DNA from 4 places in the Paenibacillus vandeheii genome. Region 1 is predicted to be linked to each of the others. Evidence: riboswitches for the same ligand, from Rfam matches in the RefSeq annotation. Region 1 holds a riboswitch; each other region holds the start of a gene.
The links. Region 1 has a riboswitch for cyclic di-AMP ahead of P5G61_RS04695 (HAD family hydrolase). Riboswitches for the same ligand answer to the same signal wherever they lie in the genome.
Positions count from the first base shown of each region.

Region 2: another riboswitch for cyclic di-AMP. It lies ahead of P5G61_RS30705 (C40 family peptidase); the one in region 1 lies ahead of P5G61_RS04695 (HAD family hydrolase).
Region 3: another riboswitch for cyclic di-AMP. It lies ahead of P5G61_RS18015 (3D domain-containing protein); the one in region 1 lies ahead of P5G61_RS04695 (HAD family hydrolase).
Region 4: another riboswitch for cyclic di-AMP. It lies ahead of P5G61_RS29235 (C40 family peptidase); the one in region 1 lies ahead of P5G61_RS04695 (HAD family hydrolase).

Region 1 is NZ_JAROCD010000002.1:417,788-425,489, forward strand. It holds gene urtC (urea ABC transporter permease subunit UrtC) at 1-40, shown strand, start outside; gene urtD (urea ABC transporter ATP-binding protein UrtD) at 3-812, shown strand; gene urtE (urea ABC transporter ATP-binding subunit UrtE) at 790-1,485, shown strand; gene P5G61_RS04670 (nitrogen regulation protein NR(II)) at 1,511-2,164, opposite strand; gene P5G61_RS04675 (Rha family transcriptional regulator) at 2,193-2,396, opposite strand; gene P5G61_RS04680 (urease accessory protein UreF) at 2,674-3,375, opposite strand; tRNA gene P5G61_RS04685 (tRNA-Leu) at 3,797-3,879, shown strand; gene P5G61_RS04690 (glutathione peroxidase) at 4,029-4,505, opposite strand; cyclic di-AMP (ydaO/yuaA leader) riboswitch at 4,873-5,049, shown strand; gene P5G61_RS04695 (HAD family hydrolase) at 5,169-5,564, shown strand; gene P5G61_RS04700 (HAD family hydrolase) at 5,737-6,420, shown strand; gene P5G61_RS04705 (Nramp family divalent metal transporter) at 6,583-7,702, opposite strand, start outside.
Region 2 is NZ_JAROCD010000025.1:19,464-27,165, forward strand. It holds gene rbsK (ribokinase) at 1-490, shown strand, start outside; gene P5G61_RS30695 (c-type cytochrome) at 818-1,177, opposite strand; gene P5G61_RS30700 (GNAT family N-acetyltransferase) at 1,327-1,821, opposite strand; gene P5G61_RS30705 (C40 family peptidase) at 2,219-2,689, opposite strand; cyclic di-AMP (ydaO/yuaA leader) riboswitch at 2,693-2,830, opposite strand; gene P5G61_RS30710 (hypothetical protein) at 3,082-3,924, opposite strand; gene P5G61_RS30715 (M1 family metallopeptidase) at 3,935-5,926, opposite strand; gene P5G61_RS30720 (YwhD family protein) at 6,027-6,530, shown strand; gene P5G61_RS30725 (transglycosylase domain-containing protein) at 6,668-7,702, opposite strand, start outside.
Region 3 is NZ_JAROCD010000008.1:307,357-315,058, reverse strand. It holds gene P5G61_RS18035 (alpha-glycosidase) at 1-694, opposite strand, end outside; gene P5G61_RS18030 (M20 family metallopeptidase) at 937-2,112, opposite strand; gene P5G61_RS18025 (ABC transporter substrate-binding protein/permease) at 2,294-3,757, shown strand; gene P5G61_RS18020 (amino acid ABC transporter ATP-binding protein) at 3,744-4,466, shown strand; cyclic di-AMP (ydaO/yuaA leader) riboswitch at 4,761-4,957, shown strand; gene P5G61_RS18015 (3D domain-containing protein) at 4,960-5,628, shown strand; gene P5G61_RS18010 (polysaccharide deacetylase family protein) at 5,763-6,551, opposite strand; gene lpdD (prenylated flavin chaperone LpdD) at 6,705-7,052, shown strand; gene P5G61_RS18000 (PspA/IM30 family protein) at 7,181-7,702, shown strand, end outside.
Region 4 is NZ_JAROCD010000021.1:16,320-24,021, reverse strand. It holds gene P5G61_RS29250 (metal-sensitive transcriptional regulator) at 210-530, opposite strand; gene P5G61_RS29245 (multicopper oxidase family protein) at 680-2,269, shown strand; gene asnB (asparagine synthase (glutamine-hydrolyzing)) at 2,564-4,459, opposite strand; gene P5G61_RS29235 (C40 family peptidase) at 4,666-5,139, opposite strand; cyclic di-AMP (ydaO/yuaA leader) riboswitch at 5,145-5,278, opposite strand; gene P5G61_RS29230 (response regulator transcription factor) at 5,445-6,152, opposite strand; gene P5G61_RS29225 (sensor histidine kinase) at 6,254-7,645, opposite strand.

The DNA.
Region 1 (7,702 bases):
GCATGTTCCAGTCGGTCAGGAAAAACCAAAAGTCTACTGACGTTCCGGTAGTGCTGGTCGCCGAGGAAATTACGGTGGCATTTGGCGGTTTTGTTGCGGTCAAAGGCATGAATCTGAAGCTGTACGAACATGATCTGCATTTTCTGATCGGCCCCAATGGTGCGGGGAAAACGACAATGCTGGATGTCATTTGCGGTAAAACCAAGCCCTTGTCCGGTACGGTGAAGATGGAGGATGGCGCGGATCTGACACGTCTGAAGGAACACCAGATTGTTCGGAAAGGGGTAGGGCGCAAGTTCCAGGCTCCATCCATCTTTGGGGGTCTGACCGTGCAGGAGAACCTGACGTTGGCTGCGGAAACTCGTCGTTCTCCTTTACAAGCTCTAGGTATTCAGCGGTATTCGAAAATAAGTCCTGCGATGGAGCGGATTACGCACCAAATTGGTTTGCAGGACCGTGTGGATGCACGTGCAGGGGCCTTATCCCATGGGGAGAAGCAGTGGCTCGAGATTGGCATGCTGCTGCTGCAGGAACCCCGTGTATTGCTACTGGATGAACCAGCAGCGGGAATGACGGATGAAGAGACACATAAGACGGGACGCCTATTGCAGGAGATTGCACGAGATCGGTCTGTTGTGGTGGTGGAGCATGATATGGAGTTTGTACGCGAGTATGCAGCCAAAGTGACGGTGATGCATGAAGGCAAGCTGCTAAAGGAAGGTACGATGGCGGAAGTGCAGGAAGATCCGAGAGTGGCTGAGGTGTATCTGGGCAAAAGGAGGGATGACCATGCTGTCGCTGCAACGAATTGAATCTGGTTATGGGGAAAGCAATGTGCTGCGCGGCGTAAATCTGGATGTCCGGCCGGGTCAGGTGGTATGCCTGATGGGGCGAAATGGTGTAGGGAAATCCACCTTGATGAAAACATTGATGGGTCTTCTTAAAACGCGGAAGGGAAGTATTCAGTGGAAAGGTCAGGAACTATCCACCCACGACCCGGCCAGGCGGGCCAGGGCGGGAATTGGATATGTGCCGCAGGGACGGGAAATCTTTCCGCAGCTTACGGTAAAAGAAAATCTGTTGCTAGGTCTGGAGACAAGCAGCTCAGGAGTGAAGACGTTCCCGGAGGATGTGCTGGCCATGTTTCCGGTGCTTGCCACAATGTATGGACGGCAGGGTGGTGATCTGAGTGGCGGGCAGCAGCAGCAGTTGGCCTTTGCCCGCGCGCTGGCTTCAAGGCCTGGTCTGTTGCTTCTGGATGAGCCAACAGAAGGCATCCAGCCTTCCATCGTAGAGGATATCCGGCAGGTTATTTTGCAAATTAAAGCAAAGGGTGAGATCTCCATCTTGCTGGTAGAGCAAAGCATTGATTTTGTACGCGGTGCTGCAGATTATATCTATGTAATGGACAAAGGGGCAATTGCACTGCAAGGAACACCGCGGGAACTGGATATGTCGCAGTTTGAGCACCATCTGTCTGTGTAGCTAAGGTTCGTGGTGTAGGGAAAGTTCAGGCGTGCTTGTCCAGAATGTTGGAGTACTTCGGATATAGTCTTCGGATGCAATCTGGGCAGATATCATGGGTGAATTCGGCATGAGTATGCTTCTCCAGATAACTTTCAACTGAATTCCAGCTGTCCTGTTCATCCTTAATCTGTTTGCAGACAGCACAAATGGGAAGCAGACCACGCAACGTGCGCACTTCGGACAGAGCTTTCTTCAATTGGCGTTCTGTCTGTTTCTGTTCGGTAACATCCGTGTGCGCAATCAGTGCGAGATCAGACAGCAGGGATGGGTCGGCCTGAATCAATGGGGTGAGTTCGAGACGGAACCACCGTTGTTCGTTGTGGATAGTTTGAACGGAGATGTCATATGTATGACTGTCTTTAAAAGGTGCAGTGATACTTTTCAACTCCTGAACGATCTTCGCATTCTTTGCTTGTTCCTCGCGTAATGTCCACCCCTCTATTAAACGAAGGTAATAAGATGTTTCGGGTATGGTGCTGGAGTGGCCGGATACGCCCGGTTTGGGAAGCAGTTGCCCGAGTCCTTGTTGCCAAGCTGTGTTGCAGCTGCGGATGATCCAGTTGTGGTCAACGATGATGAGCTGGTGTTGCATGGACTGGAACGATAATCTCTCCAGATCGGATATTAAGTACCTCATGAAATGAGCTCCTCCTTGGCAGAAAATCTTATCTTAAATCATCTGGAATATCCAAAATGTCGGCGACCTGGTTCCTGAACCGGGTTGCTTTGCGTGTGCCGTGGATGAGATTGGACAGACGGTATGGCGGGATGTTGTACTGTTCGCAAAATGTCTTTTGGTCGACCTGGAGTTCGGTTAGTCTTCGTTTGATGGCCCATCCGAAAGGAGTCACAGGTTTCTTTTTGTTCAAAAGGGTTCACCCCTCAGTGGAATGTAGTATTCAGCCGGTTATACTTGATGTAGAATATATAGATATGCGAGCTGTATAATTTTATTATATACGTATTTGCGTCATCTAACAATTAAAAAAGACGGAAATAAGTGTATTTTAATGTGTTAAATGGCGTAATTACGTTAAATAGACAAAATAAATGACATAAAAAACACGCCAGCAATGAGGTTGCGGCGTGTTTTTCATGTTTTACTGTATGAGGAGGTGAGTTGTATGGAGGCGAAGGGGATAAAGATCAGGCCCTGTAGGCGTGAAGTCCTGCTCCAAGCATATGGAAGCTGGGGAACAACGTTTTCATGGACATTGAGGTTGGTTGTACCAGTCCATCCGCAGCGGAGGCGCTGACGGTATGCCATTCATGCTCCAGGTCTGCGGCCAGGCGAACCAACAGCTCCTGGGTTGTATCGGGAGTGAGGGGAATCACTTTGGAGGCTTCGGTTATGCAGGCACTCATGGCTGAATACAGATAACCAAGGACTGCCTCCTCGACAGGGATTTCGAGGTGGTGGTTAATCCAGGCGTGAACAGTGGAAAGGCAGCCAACGGATTCATACTTAGCCAGAGTTTGTTCAAGCTCGCTAAAATCAATCCAGGGGTGGAGTGCACGAGCCAGCTTAATCAGTCGTTTGCCCATTGTAGAGGCATGTTCTCTGAGACTTACTGGGGTGCGCTGGACATGAACGAGTTTGTCGATAAGGGCTGTACGCCACGCGTCATTATGATCTGTGGCGGTGTATATGCCTTTAATCGCCATACCTTCCAGACGCACGATACTGGGGTGCAATTGACAGCGCATGAATGATTCTAGATCTTCAGCACTGCGAATGGTTCCTTCAACGATATGCGTTTCCATACCGAAGGAATGGGTGAACCCTCCGACCTGGATAGAGGAATCAAGCAGTTTGACGTAATCGAGCAGCTTATTCCCACGGTTCACAATCTTTCGCCTCCTACGTTCGTTAAATGTCATGTAAAATAACATTTATACTCCGTTTTAGTTCGTTTTCTGTTCGTAAATCCGAATTATATGATATATATATTCACATAAATATCCGCTTTTTGTCAATAGTTTCTTGCTTTTAAATTTAAAAATCTTGTTTGTGTTAATTTATATAACATTTAAAGTTATATTGTAAAAGGTGAATGGAGTAATTGTTCCTTATAAAGGAAGAAGAGTGATCAGCCTGCTCGGATATAAAAACGGGATCAATTTTAATCATATGTGCTTTATAGGAGAAAATGACGAGATTATACGATTTTTGGAAGGGAAAGCGCAGTTGAAATGATAATATTAAAAATGCTTTACATTTAAACCTGAAGCGGGTATAATCAATTCTGTTGCCGATTATTTACGACATGCGGTCGTGGTGGAATGGCAGACACGCTATCTTGAGGGGGTAGTGGGTGTATACCCGTGGAGGTTCGAGTCCTCTCGACCGCATCATAAGAACGATTAAAAAGAAGCTTCCCGTACGGGGAGCTTCTTTTTTATGTTTTTTTACAGTAAAGATGAGTCCAGACAAAAAAGGGTCACCCGGTTTCCCTCAATACATGTTCACTCTGCCTGCCGGTTCGGATGACCTCTACTTCTTATTTGAGCAATTCTTTGATGTCTGCTTCAATTTTATCAGGTGTTGTTTTGGGAGCATACCGTTTCAGAACACGTCCGTTCTGATCCACAAGGAATTTGGTGAAGTTCCATTTGATGGCTTTGGAGCCGAGTACGCCGGGTGCTTCTTTGGTAAGATGCTGAAATAGAGGATGAGCGCTTGAACCATTCACATCGATCTTCTCAAACATCGGGAAGCTGATACCATAGTTCATCTGGCAGAACTCGGCAATATCATCAGAAGAGCCTTTTTCCTGTGCAAACTGGTTGCTTGGAAAACCAAGAACTTCAAATGGGGAGTCTTTAAACTTGTCCTGGAGTTCTTGCAGACCTTTGAATTGAGGTGTAAGGCCGCATTGGCTTGCTGTATTCACGATAAGCAATACTTTGTCACGATAGTTGGACATCTCAACTTCCTGACCGCGAAGGGTGTTTACTTTGTAGTCGTAGACTGACATGAAAATCGCCTCCATTTCATATTCTTCTATCTTCTATTATATTGATTGCAATTAAATATTGCAAAATTAATATTGTTTTTTTAACCCCATTTGGACCTCTCGTGTATGAACTGTGAATGTTTTGCTACCTGAATTTCGCTAAAGAGAGAATTAGAGAGCTTTAAAGAGATGGGTAGAGAATGGATGTGTTGTAAGCGTTATTATTGATGGGAAATGGCAAAAATCCGTCGATTCGGTGATCTGCGCAGACTTTACACCGATATGGCACGGGTGTATGATTCATATCGTAATTCCAATTTAAATTAAATTTTACATGAAAAACGAAACAAACGATAATATCGCTCTGATTAATGATGATAAAGGAACGATGTTTTAATCGCTGAGTTTCCATTCATTCATGGGTGGGAAACGGGGGAACCAACAGGATGAACTGTCCAGGACAGTGGGCATCCATGGGGTGAATTTTCCGGTGACAGCCGGAAATAGGGCGACTCTCGCGTCCGAATCCGTCAGCTAACCTCGTAAGCGTTAGAAGGGAGAGGCAACAAGCCGTACGCTGGTTCATAGTGTCTTTTTGCTATGGATTATTAAGAAGCGTCCGGGAGGCCTTGGTCCCCCACGCTTCTTTTTTGTTGTCTTTTCACGCCAAGGGAGGAACAAATGATGGATAAAGAGATGATCTTAGTGACTGCTCCAAATGAAGCAGGACGTAAATTTATCAAATTGCTGATGTACAAAAAAATGCCGTTTGCCGTTCTGACCAACAGTGCAGGGGAAGAGCGCAGGCTCCGGAGAATCGGTGTGGAGCATGTCATTCGCATGAACACGGCTGCAGCTCAGAAATGGTTTTTGCCGCAAGGCAGTGTTGGCAATGTTTTTATTTTTGAAAATAGCTTAAACCTGACCTGCCGATATTTGCAGATCTGCCGCTCCTGGACATCCAAGTCCCTGTGTGTCATTACAGAACAGAGCCATCCCAAAGGGATTTATCGGGGAATGGGTGCAGACCGTATTGTATATTCCTTGAATGGGGAAGTTGGGTTTTTGCTTAATGGTTAGTATCTAGTGTCTAGTGCTATTCCTGTGATTGATCCGATGTAAGCTGCCTGTTATAATTGAAATCATAAATAAACGGAATCTTGAGGAGACTCATGCGTGATGGTGAGTCTTCTTTTTTATGGTTTGGGTAATGGGGAAATGAATTTCCTGTGGCTAACGAGGAGGAATAGGCGTGCCGGATGTACGTGGAATACAATGGTTGTTCTTTGATGTGGGGGATACGCTCGTGGACGAATGGGAGCCGGTGGATGATATTATCGGTCAGTTCGTTCGTGAAGCTTGCGCACTGGGTTACCAGGTGGAAATGCAGACGGTACGAGAACTATTTGCCGCTTCCTACCGAAATTACGAGCAATGGCCGATGAAATTGGCTATTCGTACCCTTATTAGCGATGAAGGGCACCGGGAACAGATACAGGAGAAGCTAAAGTTCCGCAAAGAGCTTGAGCGCCCCTTCGCGTCAGCCGACGCTGTTCTCCAGACGTTGTCGCAGCACTATAAGATTGGCATCATTGCCAATCAGAGCCCGGGAACGGAAAATCGTCTGGAAAGCTACGGCTTACGCAAGTATGTGGATGTGCTGGCCTGTTCCGCTGAAGAAGGAGTGTCCAAGCCTGATCCTGAATTGTATGCTGTAGCTCTGAAACAGGCGGGATGTAAACCGGAGGAAGCGGTCATGATCGGCGATCGGATTGATAATGATATTATTCCGGCTAAGAAGCTGGGTATGCACACGATCCGAATTTTGCAGGGGTATGGCAGGTTCCAGCCGGAGCTAGCAGATGCAGAGCGTCCGGACTGGACGGTTGAATCACTGGATGAGCTACTTCCCTTGCTGATGGTAACTCAAAATTGATAAATAAACTAAAAGCGGTATTTAAGAGCTAATCTAATCGGTATGGATCAGGTTGGATTAGGTTCTGCTAAAACATATAAAAGGCTGATCGTCTCAAGGGAACGGTACTTGAGTTGATCAGCCTTTTTGAGTTAGACAAAATACGGATTCGTTTCAATTAGCTTAGAACAGCATAATGGTCTGGATGATCAGATACACATTCAGGACAACAATAACTCCGGCAATGATCCAGGAGGTGATTTTGAGCCAAAGCTTGTTAGCAAAATCCCCCATGCTTTTTTTGTCACTCGTAAACATGATCAGCGGAATGACGGCAAAGGGTAGCTGCAGGGACAGCACAACCTGGCTCAGAATCAACAGTTCCTCTGTTCCGTGCTCTCCGGCAATGGCTGTTACGATGACCGCCGGGATGATCGCGATCAGACGTGTTACCAGTCGACGAAGCCACGCCGGAATACGAATGTTCAGGAAGCCTTCCATTACAATCTGTCCGGACAGCGTGCCTGTGAGTGTTGAGTTCTGGCCTGAAGCCAGTAGGGCTACACCGAACAGGATGCTGGCTATGGTGGTTCCCAGCAAAGGTGTCAGCAGATGGTAAGCATCCGTAATTTCCGCGACCTGGGTCATACCTGCACTATGGAACACGGCAGCTGAAACAATTAGGATGGCTGCATTGATGAACAGGGCCAGCGTTAAAGCGATGGTTGAATCCATAGTGGAATACAGAATCGCTTCTTTTTTACCCTGAGGTGTCTTTTCAATCTGACGGGTCTGTACGATGGAAGAATGCAGATACAGGTTATGGGGCATCACGGTTGCGCCAATAATGCCGATGGCGATGTAGAGCATGGCTGGATTTTGCAAAATCTCGACACTTGGTACAAAGCCGTGCATGACGCCACCCATATCCGGTTTGGCGAGAAACAGGTCGATCCCGAAACAGAGGGCGATGGTAGCCATCAGCACAATGACGAGGGATTCCAGTGCACGGAAGCCTTTATTTTGCAGCAAAAGAATGACAAGTACATCGACTGCGGTAATAATGACGCCATATAACATGGGAATGTTGAATAGCAGCTTGAGTGCGATGGCTGAACCAATAACCTCCGCAAGGTCGGTGGCTGCAATCGCAAGCTCACACAATATCCATAACACCATCACGACAGGCATGCTGAATCGTTCGCGGCAGGCTTGCGCCAAATCCCGTCCTGTGACAATCCCGAGCTTGCCAGCGAGAGACTGTAACACAACAGCCATCAGGTTCGAAATTAAAATAACGGAT
Region 2 (7,702 bases), on a different contig from region 1:
ATTGGTGGTGCTCAACCCGGCTCCCGCGGTGCCGGGTCTGCCCCAGGAGCTGCTGCGGTGCGTCGACGTTGTCACGCCGAACCGCAGCGAGCTCGCCGTGCTTACCGGCCGGGATGAACTCCGGCCGGAAGACGTAGATGCTGCGGTCGCAGAGCTCGCCGCATCCCTCGGGGCCGCTGTCGTCACGACGCTCGGCCCCGAGGGGGCTGTATACGCGGCGGCGCCTGGCGGCCGCGTACAGGCAGGGCGTGCCGGCGCGTGCCGTGCGCCCGGCTACGCCGTAAGCGCCGTCGACACGACCGGCGCTGGCGATTGCTTCAACGGCGCGCTGGCGGTAGCCCTCGCGCGCGGAGAGACGCTGGACGCGGCGGTAAGCTTCGCCATGGGCGCAGCCGCGTTGTCCGTGACGAAGCTAGGCGCCCAGTCCGGGATGCCGTCCGCACGTGAAGTGCAGGCTTTCCTTGCCGAGCAGAAGGCAAAGACGCAGTAAGCCATTCTTCTTTAGGATGAATAATAGGCGGCAGAATAAGCTCATGCAACGGGAGTAGCCATTGCGCCGCATGTTTTCACCGAAGCTTTCTCTACACGCTGAACAAGTGAATATGACCAAGAGGCTCTTACTTTCCCGGCAAGGGAGAGTGAGAGCCTCTTCTCTGTAGAGCATCGATAAACCCAGTAATCCTGTGATATGGTTGACTAGGTTATGCGTCCAGCGTCAACATGGGTTAGAGCATGCGTTAAAGTGCAGGAGGTGATTGAAGCCACCCCGCTATACATGCTTGCAATCTGTCTTAACTTTTCGCCTTAAACGATGGGATTACTTCTTCTCAGCCAGCCACATCGCAACATTCGCGATTTCTTCATCCTTCAACTTATCTTTGAACGAAGGCATACCGCCGCTTTTACCTTTGACAATGGTCGTATAAATCTTCTCCACATCGTCCTGGCTTCCAATCTTCTGCAGACTAGGGCCCATGCCCCCTTGAAGCTGATCACCGTGGCAGGTAATACAATTTGCTTTGACGAGTGTCTCAGCCTGTCCTGCATCCATGGTAACTTCCGGCATCGTCGGTTTCGCTTCTTCTGCAACTTCCTCTTTCCCTGGAAGCGTAAACATTAGTACAATAGCTAAAGCGCACGCTGCAAAAAATACCCCGCTCATGATCCATTTGTGCATCCCTTATGTCCCCTCCAGAATGAAAGATCATCTAACCTGAAACTATCCATATCATTATAACGGAACCTGTAGTTACATCATAGCATTTTGTGGTAATTTTTTGAACTAATCACATAACCGGGACTTTTTAGTGCCATTTTATGATTTATTTATCCCCGAGGACCTTCATAGACCATGCAGTAAAAAGGTTTCAAACCGCTCGGTGTCTGTCGTTCGTATGTATCCTGCGTAACAAATCCGGCCTTGAGATAGACACGAATGGCCCGTTCATTCCAGGTCAGGACTTCCAGATCAATTTCGTTTGCCGGGTTCCGGCGAATCGCTTCCTGCACAATGGCCGAGACAAAAGCCGTCCCCAGACCATGTCCACAGCGTTCGGGATGCATACCAAGCCCGATGCGGGTGACACCTTCAAGTGGGAAGTATTGAGCGAAACCCCAAATTTGATGATCCTCTCCCAACACCACTGCATATTGTTCCTTCCGTAGCTGGGGATCTCCGAATTCCACTTCGAGTGCTTTCATCTGCTCCCAGGGTAGCCAGCTATAAATATTATAAGGCGGATCATACTGCCAATCACAGATGAGCTCCGCATGTTCTTCTTGCATGGGCACAACGTGAAACGTCACAGGGGCTTTATCCATACAACTGCACGCTCCTCTCATTGTGAACAAGCTATACTGATTTTAATTTGTCCAATAGCCTAGATATGTCATTCCATATCTATCTTGTTTTCACTCTACAAAAGAGGCGTTCATTTGGCAAGTCCTTGTTATTGAAAAAAAGTGAAACAAAAGTTCCGGTAATTTCGTTTATATTATAGTGGGATGGGTAAAAACATTATAAGAGCACGGACGAAGCAATGCAAAATAGCCCTAAAAAAGTAAAGTTAGGTTAGATAGCTTATCCCAAAATACTTTTGATGGAAACGAAGCACAAAAAAACCGCCGGATACATTCCTGCGGAGAATGTACCAGACGGTTCTATTATGCTTCGTTACAGTAGTGTTATTGTTACAGCATGACGTTGCTCAGCTTGTCCCTAGTCGATGGCCAATGTCTCATATGCGTCCGTGCTCATAATGCGTTTAGCGCCAACATAGCGGTTAGCCCAATAGCTTTCACTTAATGCGCTGATTGTAACTCCTTTGGAAGAAGAGGAGTGTGCAAACTTTCCATCTCCTACAAAGATCCCTACGTGCGAGACCCCTTTGCCCGTTGTATTGAAGAATACCAGATCACCTGGTCTCATTTCCATACGGGATACTGAATCGCCCATGTCGAATTGCGAACTTGATTGGCGTGCCAGATCAATGCCCAGCTTGTCGAATACATAACTTGTAAACCCAGAGCAGTCAAAGCCGTTAAGCGTTGTTCCTCCGCTTTTGTATGTAGTTCCCATTGCTGAATCAATGACTTGGTCCATTTTTGAATCTGCGAATGCGCTGCCTGCTCCAAGCGATAATGCGAATGTGAGGCTAAGTACAGCTGCGGTTAGTTTCTTCTTAAACAAAAGATATACCCCTTCCAATGCCTGCGAGGTTAGCTTAAGGATTCGGTTGAAGGTCCCCTATGATCCCTCTGTTGCAAGATCAATTCACCCATAACTGGTTCCCCCGCTTCCCAGGTGCTAGGAATTTGGCTATGCTAGTTGTGCACCTGCGAAATCAAGAAATGACGATTAAATTTTAAGTAGTTACAAATATGAAGGTAAAGATTACAAAGTTGTTACTAAAAACTCACTGCGATTATTGTAACAGAGGTATATCACTTTGGCAACGTTTAGCAACAAAATTAGCAAAAAAAACCTCGACCTTTGACGGGGAAAGGTCGAGGTTTGCTTGTTTAACGGCATTTGATGAGCTTAACTTTACATAGAGATGGTAACAATTTTAACCGTTCAATTTATTCCTTGACCGAGTTGGACTGCCATAACCGGAAATGGGCGCATATTTTCCACAGACTCAGCAAGCACCGGGCAAGTGGGTACGTTTGTTGTAGTATAAGGCCGGTTAAGCCTGTTACTAACCATGAAGCTGAGGTAAAGGCACCAAAGACCAACAGATGAAGACCGCCCAGCAGGGTCGCAATACCGATCAGGGTGATGGTTTGGCGCAGAGCAATCCATAGGGCCTGGAACGTACCACGCGCTCCACCTTCCCCGTCAGGAGCCGAGACCCCAAACTGCATGTAGAGAAGGGCATGATGTATTACCCACCCGTATACAATCCAACCAGCAACATAGGGAATACCCGGCAAGAGCAGTTGGAGGGAATGAAAGCCATCCATAAAGATGGAATAGAGCTTCGGTGCGAGCCAATAAGCCGGCAGCAGCAGCAATACGGTTCGAATCGTGTGAAGCAACAGCATCGGTTTCCACAAATTTTTGATGCCGCGAATGAATGGAACGCGCTCTTCCGAATGATTAAAATGCTGGAGCGAGTAGAGCAGCCCTGCCTGAATGAGCGGGCTAATTAGCATCCGCAGCAGCAGCATAGCTCCTAGAATCCATAAATAGCGATGGACCTCCGGGTTCGTTGACAGACCAAGCTGGCTCTCCATTTTGAATAGAATCGTACTTAGCTCCCCGGCATCAGGTTCAGGATAACGCAGGAGAAGCGGGACTACAGCTGACTGTACCATCCGATAAAGAAAGTATCCCCATATTAATTGATAGAGAAATAAGAGTGCCGCAATGAACATATGCTGACGGACGAGAAACCAGCCTTCACGTATTTTCGCTTTCACTGTATCCACCTCACCATGACAGACTTCCGAATATAGCTTCTATAAGTTTGGTTGCGCTCATGCTCCAGCGGGATTTGGTTGGCTCATCCAGTCCGGCTTTCAGAAAATTGTTCATATGATGGTTCTCCAGCACGATCGTGTATAGCGGATCAGTCATCGCCCAGGAAACCGGGGAAGTGTAGGTCAATTTGTAGGTAATGCGCTCCTTGCTACCATCCCATTCTTTCGTCATGGTTTTCCCATCCTCGAACATAATTCGAACAGGCACCTTCGTATATTCACTGCCTTTTTTCTGCACTGTAACCGACGACTCGTACAAGGTTTGACCATCTTTCAGAACGGGAGTGACCTTGATCTTCTCCACTGCAAAGTCAGCCATGCCGTCTCCGTACACGTATTGTTCAAAATAATCCGACCAGGACGTGCGGGTCACTTGTTCCACGACCTTTTGAAAATCAGATGAAGTAGGGTGTTTGAAGCGGTATTTCTTCACATAGGTCGAGAGAATGCGCTCCATCGTTTTAGCACCAACCTGCTGCTCGATCCCGAGTAATACAAGCTTGCCTCTTGTGTATACGTTGGCTGCATAATGATTCTGGGAATCAAACTTCCAGGAGTCTTGTGTCAGTGGAGCTGGGGAAGTAATGAGACCTGATTGTACGGGCAGATTCGGGATAAGTCCGTATTCCTGTTCCATCAGTTTGTCTTCCGCATAGGAGGTGAATCCTTCGTCCAGCCAAGCCTCTTCAAATTCATTACTGGCGACCATACCGTAAAAATACTGATGTCCAATCTCGTGCACAACCGTTCGTTCCAGATCGTAACCAGGGGCGGAATCATCCGCACCGAAGGCAGTGACCAAGGTAGGGTATTCCATTCCCCCTGCACCATTCCCCGATTTGGGCGGGACAACGATGGACAGTGTAGAATACGGATAAGGGCCAAACCACTTGCTATAATTGGATAGTGCTGCTTTGGCTGCATAGAAATAGCGTTCCTTCAGATCCTCATGAGCAGGGTCGAGGTACAGCTTGATTCGAACGCCAGGCACATTAGGAGCAGAGAAGGGCTCTTCCGCATAAACAAAATCAGGTGAGGCTGACCAGGCAAAATCATGTACATCATCGGCATAGAACTGATAGATTTTTTCGCCGTTCTTCACCGCAGCTTGTTGGGTTGGGAATCCTGTGGCAGCCACCTTGTATGTTTCCGGTACCCGAATACGTACACTATAGATGCCGAAATCTGCATAAAACTCTGAATTGCCATGATACTGATGCAAATTCCAGCCTTCGGACGTTCGACCTCGTGTGCCAACTGGCTCATATACGCTAAGTTTAGGGAACCATTGACCTGCCATAACAAAGTTATCTGCTGTTCCCATGCGGGCAAAAATTTTCGGCAGCTTGACCTCAAATCGGGTGTGAAGCGTGATGCTTTCACCGGCTTTAACGGGTTTGGGCAGCCGTACCTTAATGAGGGTAGTATCTTTCATATTTCCGTCATCCGGCTGCACATATTGCATCCGATGCAAGAGGGAAAGCCCGTCCTCTGTTTTCATTTCTGTAATATGCATGGAACCATAACCGTCCGTGGGCATAACATCGCCGCGAAGCTTTCCCCCGGATTCTTTCATAAAGGTGGTGTCGGCAGAAGAGAAGGCGTTGGGATACATGTGAAAATAAAGCTCACTGACGGTTTTCTTGCCTGGATGTGTCCAAGTTATCGTCTGAGTCCCTTGTAAGACATTTCCGTCTAACAGCTTCACATCCATGTGATATTCCACTACGCGGTTGCTGAACACTTCAGCGGTAGGTGTCTGTATACTTTCTGGAGATGTTTGGGTTTTGACGGGTGCCGTAGGCTTGCCCGATTCCGGGGCGAGCGCAGGCAAGTCAGAATGAATGGAGCGTGTGGTACCCAGACCAAGCCATATCCCCCCGGCAATTACACACAGGGCTATAATTGCGGTGAGCCAGCTCTTGGCGCGTCGTGGAATCATCGTTAAATACCTCCCGTTGACAAGCATCTACAGCATGTATATGTTTGCATTGGGGCGATTATTAGTTAAAATATTTGTATCAACCCTTGGAGGCTATAAAATGGACCAAAACGAGCAAAACGGCAAAAAACAGATTGCCTTGAATATCGTTAGTGCAAAGAGCAAACACAAAGGCTTCGGTGCAGGCTCCATCGATCTGAACAACCTGTCTCCAGTTATTATTGATAACGGAGAAGCTAAGATCGACATTGGTGCAATGCATGCGAAGAGTAAGGTAGAACGCAACATCAAGTTCTCGACCAACCGTGAGGACGTACCCAATGGACGCCAGGTATGGCTGGTATGGGTAGCTGTGGACCGTAACGAACAGGGGCAGCTCTATGGCGGAGCAACCGCGTGTGAGATGTGGATTGATACAGAAGCACGTCGTGGATGGAAACTGCTTGCCGATCATGTGAATCGTATGGATTATGCCATGAAGCGTCGGTTCATGCTGGATGGTCTTGGACCGGAGGATCGCGCAGCACTCAAGAAACTGCTGATTACTCATAACGAAGAATGGTGGAATGCTTCTCCAGATGAATTGAAAGAAGCGCTCGCCTAATTCATGTACAAAGCCGTTCAAAAAAAGAAGCAAAAGCCCCGTGACCGAGATGATCGGTTCGGGGCTTTTGCTTTTGTGCTGAAACTGGAATTTTTGGAGTGACGTAATTGCGTCATTACGTATTTACGTCACTTTGGTCATTCCACCCACCAGCGTTTGAAATCCTTCCACCATGAATGCTTCTCTTCCTGTATTCCCTGCTGGTTCTGCACTTCGCGACTGTTTTTATCATCCTCTGAACCCGAATCGTCTGAAGCGCTGCGACAGACCTCGGTCGGTTCTGTGCCATCAATAAAAACTTCCAACCGTTTCTCGGCGCAGCCATTGCCAGCCAGTTTACCGGATTCGGGATCGATGTATACACTGACAACATTATCCGGTACGGTGAAGATCTTCGGTGGAACACTGGCAAGAGCCTGTTCCGTGAACTGGGCAAACATAGGTGCTGCACGACGCCCGTCGGATGTGGAGATGGCTTTGCCTTGATCGTAACCGACCCAGACAGCCGTGGAGAGCTCTGGGGTAAAGCCAACTAACCAGGCATCCGTATTCGTTGTCCCCGTTTTGCCAGCGACAGGCCGTTTAATGGTTGCAGATACCCGATTGCCTGTTCCGCCATTTTCGAACACACTCTCCATCAACCGTGTTAATACATAAGCAGCAGCGGGTTCAACGACCCTCTCAGCCTTGGTCTGAGGTGCTTCATAGATTACTCGTCCTGCGGCGTCCGTCACTTGCAGAATGGCTACAGGAGGTGTTCGCTGTCCACCTGCGGCAATAGCGGAGAATGCGGAAGCCATCTCCAGAGGACTAACCGGTGAGGTTCCGAGTGCAAGGGAGGGTACCGGGCTCATATTACTCGTAATCCCTAGATTTTTGGCCATCTTCACCACTTGTTCAGGTCCGATCTGCATAATCGTATTTACCGCGTAGATGTTGTCCGAAGCGGCGATGGCCTGTCTCAGATCAATCTCGCCTAAATACTTATCCCCGAAGTTGCCGGGTTTATAGGTCTTGCGATCATTGTCATAATGAAACAGGGTTGGCTCGCTTTTAAACATGGAAGCACTGGTGAGCTGTTTGGATTCCAGGGCAGCCAGATACATAATCGGTTTAAAAGCAGATCCTGGCTGGCGTGTAGTTGCCAGCACATGGTTAATCTGATTGGTGCG
Region 3 (7,702 bases), on a different contig from region 1:
TTCCACGGCGATGACATTGTTCCGCTACTTTTTTGAGCATATCATTGTCCCCGAAATGCGGGTCTACTTTTTTATAATCAATGGTATCGTATTTGTGGTAGGAGTTTGCTTGAAATAGCGGGGTGAAGTAAATCGCATTGACACCTAGTTTAGTCAGATCGTCCAAGTGATTGAGCACACCTTGCAGGTCTCCGCCGAAGTAGTTATCCAGTTCAGGTCGGCCACCCCATTCCTGGGTTCCTTCCGGGTTCAGATCGGGATTGCCATTGGCAAACCTTTCCGTCATGATCTGATAGAACACGGCTCCCTTGGCCCATTCGGGCACTTTAAATACATCAATTTCATGAATGTAGGAAAATTCATAATATCCTCCGGTAGCATATGGGAGAGCATAATGAATTCCGTTGTCAGCGAGATAAATATTCTCGGTACCGGCGGTAATGCGGAAGATGTAAGTCAGACGTTTGAATTTGGGCTTAACTGCAGTTTCCCAGTAATCAAACATACTGTCGGAAGCAGCTTTCTCCAATTGAATTTCCTTATAGGTTCCATTCCAATCGTATTTATCACCAGTCAGTGCAGTCACATATTGTACATCGTCTCTCTTCGTTCGTACACGCAGGTGGATTGTCGAGGGATTATAAGCATAAGCCCATTTATCGCGGGGAACGTGATACATCGCTTCGAGCAGCATGACAACACCTCCTGATTTTAAGATAAAGTTATAGCTATAAATAACCAAGTTAGACAGCATTTGAACCATATAAACAGCGTGGAATGCAAAAATTTCAACATTTTTCAACGCTTTCTTTTCACAGCATTTCCAGCTGGTGTCCGTATATACGTGTTTATTATAAACAAAAAGGGTGCTCCTTAAGACCTGAAATGCAGGTCCTTCGAACACCCTAGGTTAATATACAGCAGTTTGCGAAAAACTTAGCGACTTGCTTGTTTAAACTCTGTTTGAATGGTTTGCAGCAGCTCAGGCTGTGTAAGAACATCATAAGCAGTTGCAGCAATTGCCTTGGCTCCAAGAATCATGCCATCCAAGGCCCGTTCCTGTAGTGCCAAATCACGGAATTCAATGGAATGGAGGGTATGAACTTCGTCCACAACACGTATATAAGGGTGAATTGCAGGACAGCGCAAGGATACGTTGCCGATATCCATGGAACCATGATCGTTACCCGTTACGATTTCCTCTTGAGAAATACCGAGCTCTAGCAGATTAGTACTGAAAGCGGCAGATAACGTTTCATTTGTAACCATTTCATCATAGGAAGTCTCGTAATTGGATGTAACCAGCCGGCACCCGGTTTGGAGAGCAGAGCCTTCGGCAATCTGAATCACACGTTGGGTCAGGATATTTAATTCTTTTCTGGTCGAAGCACGTACATAGAACTGGGCCGAAGCATAATCAGGAATGATGTTGGCTGCCTGTCCTCCGCTATTAATAACCCCGTGGATTCGAACCGTACTCTTCACTTGTTGGCGGAATGCATTAATCCCATTAAACGTCTGGATGACCGCATCCAGTGCATTGATGCCTTCATGTGGACTTGCAGCAGCATGTGAAGATTTCCCATGGAATTCAAATTGTACGGCATCAATAGCCAGGGAACTGCCCGATTTCTCATAGGCATAATAAGGATGAGCCATAAGCGCAACATCACAGTCATCAAATAACCCTGCCTCAGCCATAGGCACTTTGGCGCCCCGGGTTTCTTCCGCTGGTGTACCGAATACTTTCAATGTTCCGCCTACTTCATCGAGTATGGACTTCAGACCAACCGCAGCTCCGAGGCTCATCATGCAGATTAGATGATGGCCACAGGCATGACCGATTTCAGGCAGTGCATCATACTCACAGAGAAGGGCAATTGTCGGACCTGGCTTGGATGCAGCATACGTACCAATAAATGCAGTGTGCAAGCCAAGAACAGGAGCTTCTACGGAAAAACCATGGAAGGCAAGTTCTTCCTTTAACCGAGCAGAGGCGAGATATTCTTCATTACCAAGTTCGGGATTGGCACCAATATATGATGAAATCTCCTTAAAACGGGAAGCATATTGATCAATTACAGTTAGAATTTGAGTTTTGGTATGTGTCATGGTGGACTCCTTAAGCAAAAATGAAAATAATTTAATAATTATATCATAGATGCAGTTATTTTTCAGAAACTAGTCAAGATTTATAATGTCGAAATGCATTGCATAATCATGCATTCTACTTTATAATGACTCAGGCATCAACAACAGAAAGCATACAAAGTATTATAAGGGGAGAACAGGGTTGAAATTGATTAGTCGTTACACCATGATGCTGATAGCTCTTGTGGTTTTGCTCACTACGGTTACACCGGTTGCGTCGGCAACGGGAACTACAGGCGATTCAGGCAGTAAAAAGCTGGTGCTCGGTACAAGCGCCGATTTTGCACCATATGAATTCCATAAAGTCATTGATGGTAAAGATCAAATTGTCGGCTTTGATATTTCGATTGCCAAAGAAATTGCTGCCGATCTTGGGGCAGAACTTGTAATAGAGGATATGGGTTTTGACGGACTTCTTCCTGCATTGCAGAGTGGTCGTGTAGATATGGTCATCTCGGGAATGACGCCAACGGATGAGCGTAAAAAAAGCATCGACTTCTCCGATACCTATTATAAATCGAAACAAGTTATCATGATTCGCAATGAGGATAAAGACAAATATTCAACCATGGCCGATCTGGAAAATGAAAAAATTGGAGTCCAAAAAGGTTCCATTCAGGAAACGATTGGTCAGGGAATCCCAGGCGCCAAATTGACAGCACTTGATAAAATATCTGATATCGTACTGCAATTACAGACCAATCGTGTGAATGCTGCGATCGTCGAAGATACAGTAGCTGCCGGCTATCTGGATGATGTTATTGGACTATCTGCTGCGATCCCGGATGAAGAGCAGGTCGAAGCGGCGATCGGGATTCGCAAGGGCAATACGGAATTGCTGAATGCAGTCAACGGAACGCTCGAACGTCTGAAAAGCGAAAATAAAATTGATCAGATGGTTACAGAAGCAAGCCAGTTGATGGCAGACAAGGTGAATAAAAGCCAAAATATTTTTGAAGTGTTCTGGCAGTACAAAAGCTTCTATGCGACAGGTGTGGGCTATACGCTCTTACTGTCTGCTCTCGGTGTAATATTCGGGGTCATTATTGGTTTGATCATCTGTCTGTTCCGTCTGCATGACGTCGCAATTCTGCGCTGGCTCGGAACAGCTTACGTTGAGGTTATTCGTGGTACGCCTATGCTGGTTCAGTTAATGATTATCTATTATGGACTTGCTTTGACCCTTGGAATTAATTTTACGCCGCTTCAGGCGGGTATTATCACCCTTTCCATTAATAGTGGTGCCTATCTTGCCGAGATTTTCCGTGCAGGTATCCAGGGGGTGGATCGCGGTCAACTGGAAGCAGCTCGTTCCCTGGGGATGGGAAGAGGTGCCGCAATGCGCTTCATCATCCTTCCCCAAGCGTTCAAAGCAGTGCTGCCGGCGATTGGTAATGAGTTCGTGACAATTATCAAGGAATCCTCCATTATCTCGGTTATCGGTATGGTGGACATTATGTACCAGGCAAGTGTGGTCAAAAACATTACGTACCAAGGAATGAACCCATTCCTGATTGCAGCAGCCATTTACTTTGTGCTGACGTTCATTTTGTCCAAGCTGCTGGGTCGACTGGAAAGGAAGTTGAGTGCAAGTGATAGACGTTAGACAATTACACAAATCATATGGAAGCAACGATGTGCTTAAGGGCATCAACGTAACAATAGGCAAAGGTGAGGTTGTCGTGGTCATCGGTCCGTCCGGATCGGGGAAAAGTACCTTCTTACGTTGTCTGAACCTACTGGAGCAGCCAACTTCCGGGGAGATTGATTTTGAGGGAGTATCGATCACGGATCCCAAACATAACATTAATGCGACTCGTGAAAAAATGGGGATGGTATTCCAGCATTTCAATCTGTTCCCGCACAAAACGGTCCAGCAGAACATTACGATTGCTCCCATCAAAGTGAAAAAACAGTCTGCACACGAAGCGGAACAAATTTGCGCAGATTTGCTCAAGACGGTCGGCCTGTCCGACAAAAAAGACGCCTATCCAAACCAGCTGTCCGGTGGACAGAAACAACGGATAGCCATTGCAAGAGCTCTCGCAATGCAGCCGCATGTCATGCTGTTTGACGAGCCAACTTCTGCACTAGACCCTGAAATGGTCGGTGAGGTGCTGGATGTCATGAAGCGCCTTGCTGAAGGTGGTATGACCATGGTCATTGTAACGCATGAGATGGGCTTTGCTCGCGAAGTGGGTGACCGCATTCTGTTTATGGATGGCGGGGTTATTGTAGAAGAAGGAACGCCGGATGAAGTGTTTGGTCAACCCAAGCATGCACGTACACGTGACTTCCTCGCTAAAGTGCTCTAATACATCCAAATCCTTAAGTTCTTAAGGATGATGAGCAAGATGCAAAACAAAAATTTATCCAGTGGGTGAAAGTTTCATCCGCTCCATACATCCCTGTCGACGCCCAGTCGGCAGGGATGTTTTGTTATGTGAGGATACGAACAGATTTACATAAAAAGTAACGTTTCTGTCATCAATGATTGAAGTCCAAATAGACAATTTATTGAAAAAAGTCGCTTGAATTCAGCATAGAAGTTGAAGTGGTTTAGCCAGATGGTAACATTTACTACGACTCTTGGTTACAAAATTGTGATATATTTGTTCCTGCCGAAACTTCCGGAGGTGGGAGTGTGGGGGATGTAACGATGCAGAGTGTGCTTGGGGAAGAATCATTTGCACACGGCTTGGGGTGAATTAGGGCTACATAAATTATTCATGTAATTGAACCTATAGGGTGGTTTCCTCCATCCGAATCCGACAACTAACTTCGCAGGCATAATGAGGGAGGAAGACCATGATTAACAAGAAACGTATAGCCAAAACAGCAACAGCTTTGCTGACAGCAGCAATGCTCATTCAAGCCGTTCCGGCTCATGCTGATTCAGTTCATGTGGCCAAAGAGGGGGATACCTTCTACACCTTATCCAAACAATATGGAGTTGGACTTAACGCACTTATTAAAGCTAACAATGACATTTCAGCCTACAACATTTATGGGGGATTGAAAATTACGATCCCTGGTAACACAACGAACACAGCTTCTGCTGCAGCAGCAAAAACAGAGGCCAAAACGGTGACTGCCGCAAGTCTTGACGTAAATTCGGATAGCAAGGTGGTACAGGCCTGGGGGAAAACGTTTGATTACAGCAAAACTGTTGACGTAAAAGCAACAGCATACTCCGCGGATGCTTCCGAAAATGGAGGATGGGGTGCAGTAGATTACTTCGGTAATCCGCTCGAACTGGGCACGATCGCAGTAGACCCTAGTATCATTCCACTGGGTACAAAAGTACTGGTAACGGGTCATACACATCCAGGACTACCTAAACAGGCATTTGTTGCTACAGCCCGTGATGTGGGTGGTGCCATCAAAGGCCATAAAATTGATATCTTTATTCCTGGCAGCAAGCAATCCGTGAACACATTTGGTATTCAGGATGTTGAACTTTACATTTTGAAATAAAATCAAAAGAGTAGCTGCACATGAGCATGTGAGACTACAACTGAACCTACATTAAACCGAAAAGGGTGTCCTTCAATCAAAATATTGTGATTGAAGGACACCCTTTTGCATATCCGATTCCGGTGATCATGACCCTACTTGCCCTTGGGCAGTTCCAACAGTTCATCCAAAGTTACCAGCTCATACCCGCGGTTTCGCAGCTCCTCGATGACTTCAGGCAGTGCCTCAATAGTACCATTTAATATCGATCCGACCCCGCCTCCTGCATGCTGCAGAACAATGGAACCAGGTTTGACGGCAGACAGGATATTTTGTTTGACTTCCTTTTTGGAGAGGCCCTTCCAGTCCAGGGAATCGACGTTCCAGTTCACAATGCTGTAATGTTGTTTGGCCGCCCATTGCAGCTGCTGCTCGTTAATGTCGCCATAGGGTGGACGAATCATTTTGGGTGTGTAACCTACCAGATTTCGAATAATATCCCCGGTATGTAAGATTTGTTTGCGAAATGCATTCATGGATAGCTTACTGAACTGGGGGTGATTGTAGCTGTGATTGCCAACAATATGCCCTTCCTTCACCATGCGTTTCACCAAATCCGGATGTTTCTCAGCGCGATGTCCCACGATGAAAAAGGTAGCCCGTACCTTGTATTTTTTTAAAATATCCAGCACTTGAGGGGTGAACCGCGGATCAGGTACATCATCAAAAGTCAGTGCGACCTTTTTTGTTGAAGGGCCGTTGGTTTTGAACGTATCCGCATATTTCTGTCTGAGCTGTCCCAGTGTCAGCTGTTCCTCTTCGGAAGAATCAGACTTCGAAGCAGGTTCGGTTTGCGGGCTTGTAGATGCCCATATCTGAGCAGGGGCGTAACTTCCTCCCAGAAGAATGACCATGATGGATAACATGATGAGGCGTATGCGCATGTTAGTGCCTCCTTTTCCCAAATTGCGTTCTCTTTGGTATGCCCGGGGGATCCGTATTTATGCATGATGTGAGATGTTTCATTGTTGATTCATTAAATTGTAGCCATAATTCCACCATATATATTACATATAGAAAAGGACAGGTGGAGCAGGATGAATACATACGATTTAAATTCCGTTCGTTTACAGGTGATTGAGGCAGGGGAAGACAAAGTGTTTATGGTAACTGGAGGAAGATCACATATTGGGGCGGTAGCAACATTTTATCCGGACCGGGAACGGGTGAACGGGGCTACGGTGCATATCCCTGGGCATAAAGAACAAGAGCTGTGCGAGAGACTTGCACGTAGAGCTTCTCTGCATTTAAAGGTAACCGTGACTGTGATTATGGGCATTCACTTTGATGCTATTACGCGAATGCAGATTGATGAGATTGTGCAGACTGCAGAGAAGCTGCTGGATGAAGAGCTGTTGAGCCAAACCGGTCCACTGATCCAATAGCTACAGGTAGGCTAAGTAGCTAAAATCGTTTTTTAAGATTTTTTTTGTTAAAATTGAAACGAGTAGAACATTGCCACGTATGTATGATTATATACAAGGATGAACTATCGACTAGGAGGAATACCATAATGTCCATTTTCAAACGATTGCGCGATTTAACGATGTCTAACATTAATTCCATTATTGACAAGGCAGAAGATCCAATCAAGATGACAGATCAATATATCCGGGATATGCAGGAAGATCTGGAAGATGCGGAGAAAGCTGTTGCCGCACAGATTGCCATTGAGAAGAAATTCAAGCAACTGTTCGAAGAACAGGAAGCTCTCGTGAAGAAACGTGAAGAGCAAGCACATACAGCTGCGCGTGCACAGAATATGGATCTGGCCCGTCGGGCACTGGAAGAGAAAAAAGTCGCTGAAGAAAAGATGGCTGAATACAAAACAAGCTATGATCAAAATAAAGCGTCTGCCGATAACCTTCGTGGCAAGCTGGACGAAATGCGCAAACAATTGACACAGATGAAAAATAAACGCGAAACATTGGTTGCGCGCTACAATGCAGCAAAAGCTCAAACCGAAATCAACAAGGCACTGAACGGATTTGGTTCAGATACTGCTAGTGCCGGCATGAAGCGTATGGAAGAAAAA
Region 4 (7,702 bases), on a different contig from region 1:
CATTAAGTGCACCTGCAGCGGATAGGAGCATTAGGCCTCAATGATTGTTTGTCATTGGACCATTAACTTCATCCTATATTGTCCAAATGAATGACTTTTAATGTACATCACCTCCTTCATTAATACCATACCCCCCCTCACTATATTTGTCAAAGTATTTAGCTGTAAACAAAAAAAGAGTTTTTGCAAACCCTCTTTTGTTTACAGCACTATTTGATTAATTTATTTATGGTCACTAACAATTCATCTATAACTTCGTTTTCACCTTCCTGAATTCGTTCAATTACACAGCTTTTCATGTGATGCTCTAACAAAAGTTTTCCAACACCGTTCAAAGCCGATTGGACTGAAGAGATCTGATTCAGCACATTATCACAATAGGTATCTTTTTCGATTAATCCTTTTAGCCCTCTAACTTGTCCTTCAATTCTGTTAAGTCGGTTAATTAAATTATTCTTTGTTTTCTCAGAATGATGGCTCCTGCGTTCTTCCGTGTTGCATGACTCATGCTCTTGAATTAGGTCTCCCATTTTCCGATCACTCCTCATTATTTTATCTTATATTATACTATAGCCCCCCTATACTATACAAAATGAAATTCATCTACATTATTTCTACATATATTTTCTATACTATTATCGTTATTACCAATCAAATACAAAACGGTGGAGGAAAGAATATGAAATTGATGCTTTTAAAGAGGTTTATCGTAATTGGTTCTTTAGCTATTCTCGCTACGGGATGTACTAATGCGATTAAAAATAATGCAATGGAAGGAATGGATCATTCAAACACGAATAATCCTACTTCGGCTGGTTCCAGTCCTGTGAAATTCACATCTAGTACTCCAGTGGTAAATGGCAAAGAATTTACGATCACCGCACAAGAGAGCAATCTTGAAGTTTCCAAAGGTAAGATATTACCTGTTTGGACTTTCAACAATTCTGTCCCCGGACCTCAAATCCGTGTAAAGGTTGGAGACAACGTAAAAATCAATCTAAAAAATGAGTTGAATCAGCCTGTCTCCATTCATTGGCACGGCTACCCCGTTCCGAATAACATGGATGGCATTCCTGGCGTTACACAAGATGCCGTTGAACCAGGTAAAACATTTACGTATACGTTCAAAGCTAATGTACCAGGTACCTATTGGTATCATTCTCATCAAGACAGTGTAAACCAAGTGGATAAAGGCTTGTACGGTTCCCTTGTTGTTGAGGAACTGAAAAATGACTATGACCGGGACTATACTCTCATGTTAGATGAATGGATGAGTTCCAGCGACATGAATACGAGTGATTCCGACAATATGGGTATGAAAGAGATGAATCATAATGAAATGAATATGTCCGGATCGGATATGAACATGGACGAGAACACTACGGGTATGGGCGGACATGATATGAGCATGTATGACCTATACACGATAAACGGGAAATCAGGTACTGCCATTGATAAACTCATGGTTAAAGAGGGCGATAAAGTTAGAATTCGCTTAATTAATGCAGGATACATCAGTCATCAAATGCACTTACATGGCCACAATTTTAAAGTAATAGCGTCGGATGGACAGCCCCTAAATGAACCCGAGATGATAAAAGATCAATTACTTTCTATAGCTCCTGGAGAACGTTATGATATTGAATTTACAGCTGATAATCCAGGCTCCTGGCTACTTGAAGAACATGGAATTGAATCGCCGAAACAAAATATGAAAGCCGTTATCCAATACGAAGGTTCAAAAGTTCAAAATGACAATTCCAATACTTCAGCTACGCTTCCTGTGTTTGACTTCGAAAAGTATGGTAACATGTCAGATCCATTATTTTCGTTGAATGAGATATTTGATCAAAACGTGACAATGAATTTAAATACGGAAATGAAAGATGGAGAAATGGTGTACACCATTAACGGAAAGGTATTTCCGGATACAGATGTCATAAAAGTCCAGAAAGGTGACAAGGTCAAAGTTACTTTTGTGAATCAGTCCAAAACGGATGACCATCCTATGCATCTCCATGGACAGTTTTTCCAAGTGCTAAGTAAAAATGGTCAATCCTATCAGGGGTCAACGATCATAAAAGATACACTAAATGTTAAACCAGGGGAAACTTATGTTGTTGCTTTTGAAGCCGATAACCCTGGAAATTGGATGTTCCATTGCCATGACTTGCATCATGCTTCCGCGGGAATGGTAACGGAAGTCATGTATACAGATTATGAAAGTAACTATACACCTGATCCGAGTGTGGAGAACGTAGCGGAATAAATAAGTAGCATTGATTTACTCTTTATTAAGATCTGCTAATAATACGTTAAAAGATAAACAGAAGAAATTATAATGCGGCGATCTTTCCCGGAATGTAACCGAGGATTGGTTGCCGCATTTTTTTAGAAACACCTTAATTGTAAAAAAGCGATACTGTTGCGCTTAAATGCATATCATTCTCTTCTATTAGCTAGCATACCAAAATCCCCCAGGTATAGAGAACTCATTAAAATGAACTCTAATCCGAGGGGACGATATTTCAGAACTATATTGGCGACGTTACTGACTTTTTTATTACAATATCATTCTATTGGAAGATGGACCTGAAAAGGAATACGCACGATCTTCAATATATATTTGATGCCATAAGATAAATACAAGAATGGTCCACAATTTACGGCTTGCATCCAATTTCCCTTCCTTATGGATCTCAAGTAGCTGCAATACATACGTTTTATTGATCCATTGATCTACGTCTGCTGTCATAATCAGATTCCTAGCCCATGAATACCATTCACTTTTTAACCATACTCTCGTTGGGACAGGAAAACCTAATTTTTTTCGTTGCTGTACATCAGGTGGAACCACATCTTTCATAGCATCACGGAGTAATAATTTAGTTGCTGTGGGTGTAACTTTATACTTAGTAGGGATGGTAGCAGCTAATTCAAATACTTTGGTATCTACAAAGGGAACGCGAAGTTCCAAGGAATTTGCCATCGACATTTTGTCTGCTTTCATTAGGATATTCCCACGTAGCCACGTATGAATATCAATATACTGCATCTGTGTGACTTCATCATATAACTTCGCTTGTTCATAAAGTGGCTTAGTCACCTGCTGGGTTGGTTTACATACTCCCTGCTCCGATAACCATGGTGCTAATACCTTACTTTTTTCATGATCCATAAAAATCTTCGCATTTCCAAAGTAACGTTCTTGCAGAATAAGACTCCCTCTTTCCAAGAATCCTTTGCCTTTCATGCCGGTAGGCAGTAATCGTCCAAGATGTCCTGCAAGACTTCTCCATGGACCTGGAAGACCCTGAAACATGCGGAGAGCATAGGGTTCCCGATAAATGTTGTAGCCACCAAAAAATTCATCTGCACCTTCACCTGAAAATGCCATCTTAACATGCTGACTAGCCAACTTCGATACAAAGTAGAGACCCACGGCTGATGGGTCTGCTACTGGCTCATCCATATGCCATATTAGAGAAGGTAGTATATCTATATAGTCGCGGGCATTAATCCGAATTTCATGATGCTCAGTCCCTAAATAGGCTGCTGTCTTCCTAGCATCATCCAATTCACTATAGCCCGGCATATCAAATCCAACGCTGAATGTTTGGGTTGGCTCCAAGCGATGAAGTAAACCAACTAAACTGCTTGAATCAATACCACCCGATAAGAATGCTCCCCTAGGGACATCTGAGTTCTTATGAATACGAACAGATTCCGTTATTACTGATCGTGTTTCCTCTACTAAATCGGAATACGACCTACTTTCATGGGGCTCAAACTTCACTTCGTAATACGGTCTGATGGTCATTCCATTATTCTGTACAATCAAATAATGGCCTGCTTTCAGTTTATGGATCTCTTTGAACATCGTTAGAGGTTCAGGTACATATTGAAATGTGAGATACTGATAAAGAGCATTTTCATCCACTTCCCTATCAATCCTACCTGAAGCCAGCAACGTTTTAATTTCAGAGCCAATCATGTATCCGGAGGCGGTCTCACTGTAATAAACAGGCTTGATTCCGAAATGATCCCGTGCCGCAAATAAAAGATCACTCCTTTGATCCCATATGGTGAACCCAAACATGCCTCGTAAATAGTTGACACATTTAATTCCAACGTCCTCATAAAGCCTCAGTAATACTTCGGTATCGGAATCTGTATAAAATGTATACCCCTTCTGACTCAACCAATCCCTCAACTCTTTATAATTATAAATCTCTCCATTGAATACCAACCAAATATCTTTGTTCTCATTGGTCATGGGCTGTGCCCCGTGCTCAATATCCAGTATACTTAGTCTCCTAAAACCCAGACCGATATGATCATGGATATATATCCCTTCATCATCTGGGCCACGATGAGCTATGGAGTCCGTCATCTGTTGCAGAATGTTTGCATCTACTGGCACATGATATTTGTTATATAAACTTACAAATCCACACATTGGGCTAATCTCCTCTAATCGATATAAGATTAGTTTAGCCTTCATGTATGTGGAATCTGTGTAAGAATACTGTCTATATCATAAATCACGTTCTTTTAAGTTATCTATATATTTACTGGATTAGTTCATTGGAGTGATTCTATATGTTCGAGGCAAGTTGTAAACAAAATGGACAAACCCGTCTCCTCACGGGCTTGTCCATATTTTTAATGACTGTCGTCAATCATTTTAAGATAGTTCTGCTCGCTAACCACTCGGCGAGCTGTAACATATCTGGATTTATAATAACTTTCAGATAAGCTACTAATTCGAACACCTTTACTGCTTGATGAATGTGCAAATTGATTGTTACCTACATAAATGCCCGCATGGGAAATGCTGCGACCATTTGTATTGAAGAAAACGAGATCTCCTGGGCGTAGTTCTTCTTTTTCTACAAACGATCCCTTTGTTGCTTGCATACTAGAGGTGCGCGGCAAATCTAGTTTAAATGCATTAAAAACATAAAGGATAAAACCGGAACAATCAAAACCTGATGTTGTGGTCCCACCATAAAGGTAGGGCGTTCCAACCACTTCTTTTATTTCTTCAGTTAGTTTTGCCTGACTAGCAAATGCTCCCGTTGCTGTGGAGGTAAATAAAACTGCTGCTCCAAGCACCGACAAAATGACCTTTTTCAAACTTTTGTTCCTCCCTTAGATGCCTACGGAGTTAGCTTAAGGATTCGGTTAAAGGCTCCCTATATTCTTATCTTGCAAGAATAATTCACCCAACAAATGGTTCCCCCGTTTTCAATACGAAATTCGGCAAAAATAGTTAAATGTTTGTAACCTATAGAGTATTATATTGTTATAATGTGTGGATTTTATGTAGAATTCTCATATATCTTACTCTACAAAAAATGAAAAGACCGTCCCCTGTTAAATTCAGGGAACGATCGCTTCTTAGGACAAATTCTTTTTTTTACCAGCTTCTACTTATAAGCTCAAGGCTCTTCTACACTATACAACCACTTATATCCTATGCCCCAAACTGTTTGAATGGGATTCTGTTCTAATCCAGCCAACTGTAACTTCTCGCGGATATTTTTGACGTGGGTGTCCACGACTCGGTTATCCCCAAAAAAGTCACTTCCCCACAGACGTTCAATGATTTCATCTCTAGAGAAAACTCTTTGTGGGTGCTCAGCCAACATAAGCAAGATATCAAGTTCCTTTTGGGTTAAATCCAGATTTGTGTCTAATACCAAAACTTGTCTTCGATCTGGATAAATAATCATGTCTGAATACACGATTTTTCTACCGACTTCTTTTAGGCTCGAAGACTGTGAAGATCGTCGAATAAGTGCAAACAGGCGAGCGATGAGTTCATCTGAATTTACAGGTTTCACCATATAATCATCAGCACCCACTCCTAAGCCATGCACCTTATCCTTCACATCCCCTCGAGCAGTAAGCATTAATATAGGAGTTTCACTAAATGCTCTGATTTTTTTACAAAGATGCCAACCATCCATATCCGGCATCATAACGTCTAATAAAATGACATGATACGAATTTTTCTGAAGATAGGACAGTCCTTCGGTTCCATTATGAGCTTCCGTAATATCAAAACCTTCTTTAGTTAAATAAATACGCAATAGATTTCTCATATTCCATTCGTCATCAATAACTAATGCTTTCAACTTGTTCATATGGTCATCACCATCCAATACAAAAATCTATAGATATATTACAACATAGCCGTTCTTCTTACTTTAATTTTCAAATATCATTAGCTCAATTGTTTTACATATTATATTTTGGAACTATGTGATTTCAATGAAGAAGACGTGATGGTCGGAAAAATTATTTTAAATCGCGTGCCCTCTCCAATTTTACTTTCTACCTGTATTGTTCCTCCTTGTTGTACTACAAGACTTTGAACAATAGACAGCCCAAGTCCAGTTCCTCCATATGCCCGAGATCTGGATTTCTCAACTCGGTAAAAGCGCTCAAATATATTCGGAAGTTCTTCTGCTGAAATTCCGGGTCCCGTATCGCAAATACTTATCGCCACCCCACCTGTTTCAGAACTTAAAGAAACTTGAATATACCCCTCAGCTGTGTAACGAATGGCATTATCCAACAGATTAAGAATGATCTGTTCCAGTCGGTTAGGGTCTACAAAAATATGAGGTACGGAACTCAGGTTACTTTGAATCGTAAGATCTTTCTCTTGGGCTTTTAATTGAACCTTATCTATAGACCTTTGGATAATCGAAGTGGGTGCGACAGACATTAGTTTTAAGTCAATTTTACCTTCCTCCATCTTAGACAGTTCAAAGAGATCATTTATGATTACATTTAAACGTTGTGCTTCCTCAGAAATGATTTGTAAATATTTTTTCTTTTCTTCTTCATTTTCCACCAGATTTTTAGCCAATATGTCTGCATACCCTTCCATATAGGTAATGGGTGTTTTCAATTCATGAGAGACGTTGGCAAAGAACTCCGAACGATTATCTCGATATTGTTTTAATTCTCTAGCGAGGTCGTTTATGGCTTGTGACAATGAACCAATCTCATCTTTAGTTTCCACCGGAATTTCAAGATTCAGTTCTCCTTTGGCAATTTGGCGAGTTGCACTTTCAATTTTCAGTAATGGATTCGATAATTTTTTGGATAGAAAAAAGATGCAACCCAACGCCAATAACAGTGATCCAAATCCAGTTATAAATAGTAAATTTCTGATCGTTTGGATCGATTCTTTCATCTTTTCTAGAGAACTAATCACATAAATCCCTTTGACCGTTGGATTAGTGGTCACGGGGATACCATGAAGCAGGTAAAGTTCGTTATTTAATGTGAATTCTCTTTCCACCTTCTTCCCTTCAAACAATTTATCATTGTCCCAGATATAGTCAGGGAGAGTTGAGGCGTCTGAAGTCTTTGATTCAATGAATGTTCCTTGTGCGCTCAAGATATACATCTGGACCCCCGTAAAATCGGCCATTTGTTCTGCACTGTTACCTTGCTCCTCAAGCATAGTAGACAAATGTGCTGCTAACTCGTTGGCTTCATCGTGTACTTTAGATGACAAAAAATTCGTGAATATGAGGTTAAGTACAATGCTTAGCAATATTAAAATCCCAATAAACAAGCTGAAAATGGTAAAACTGAGTTTTAAATGAATTTTATTCCACACCGAATATATCACCTTTTGATATCATTATTAGGAAAATAAAACAGTCGCCATTATGGC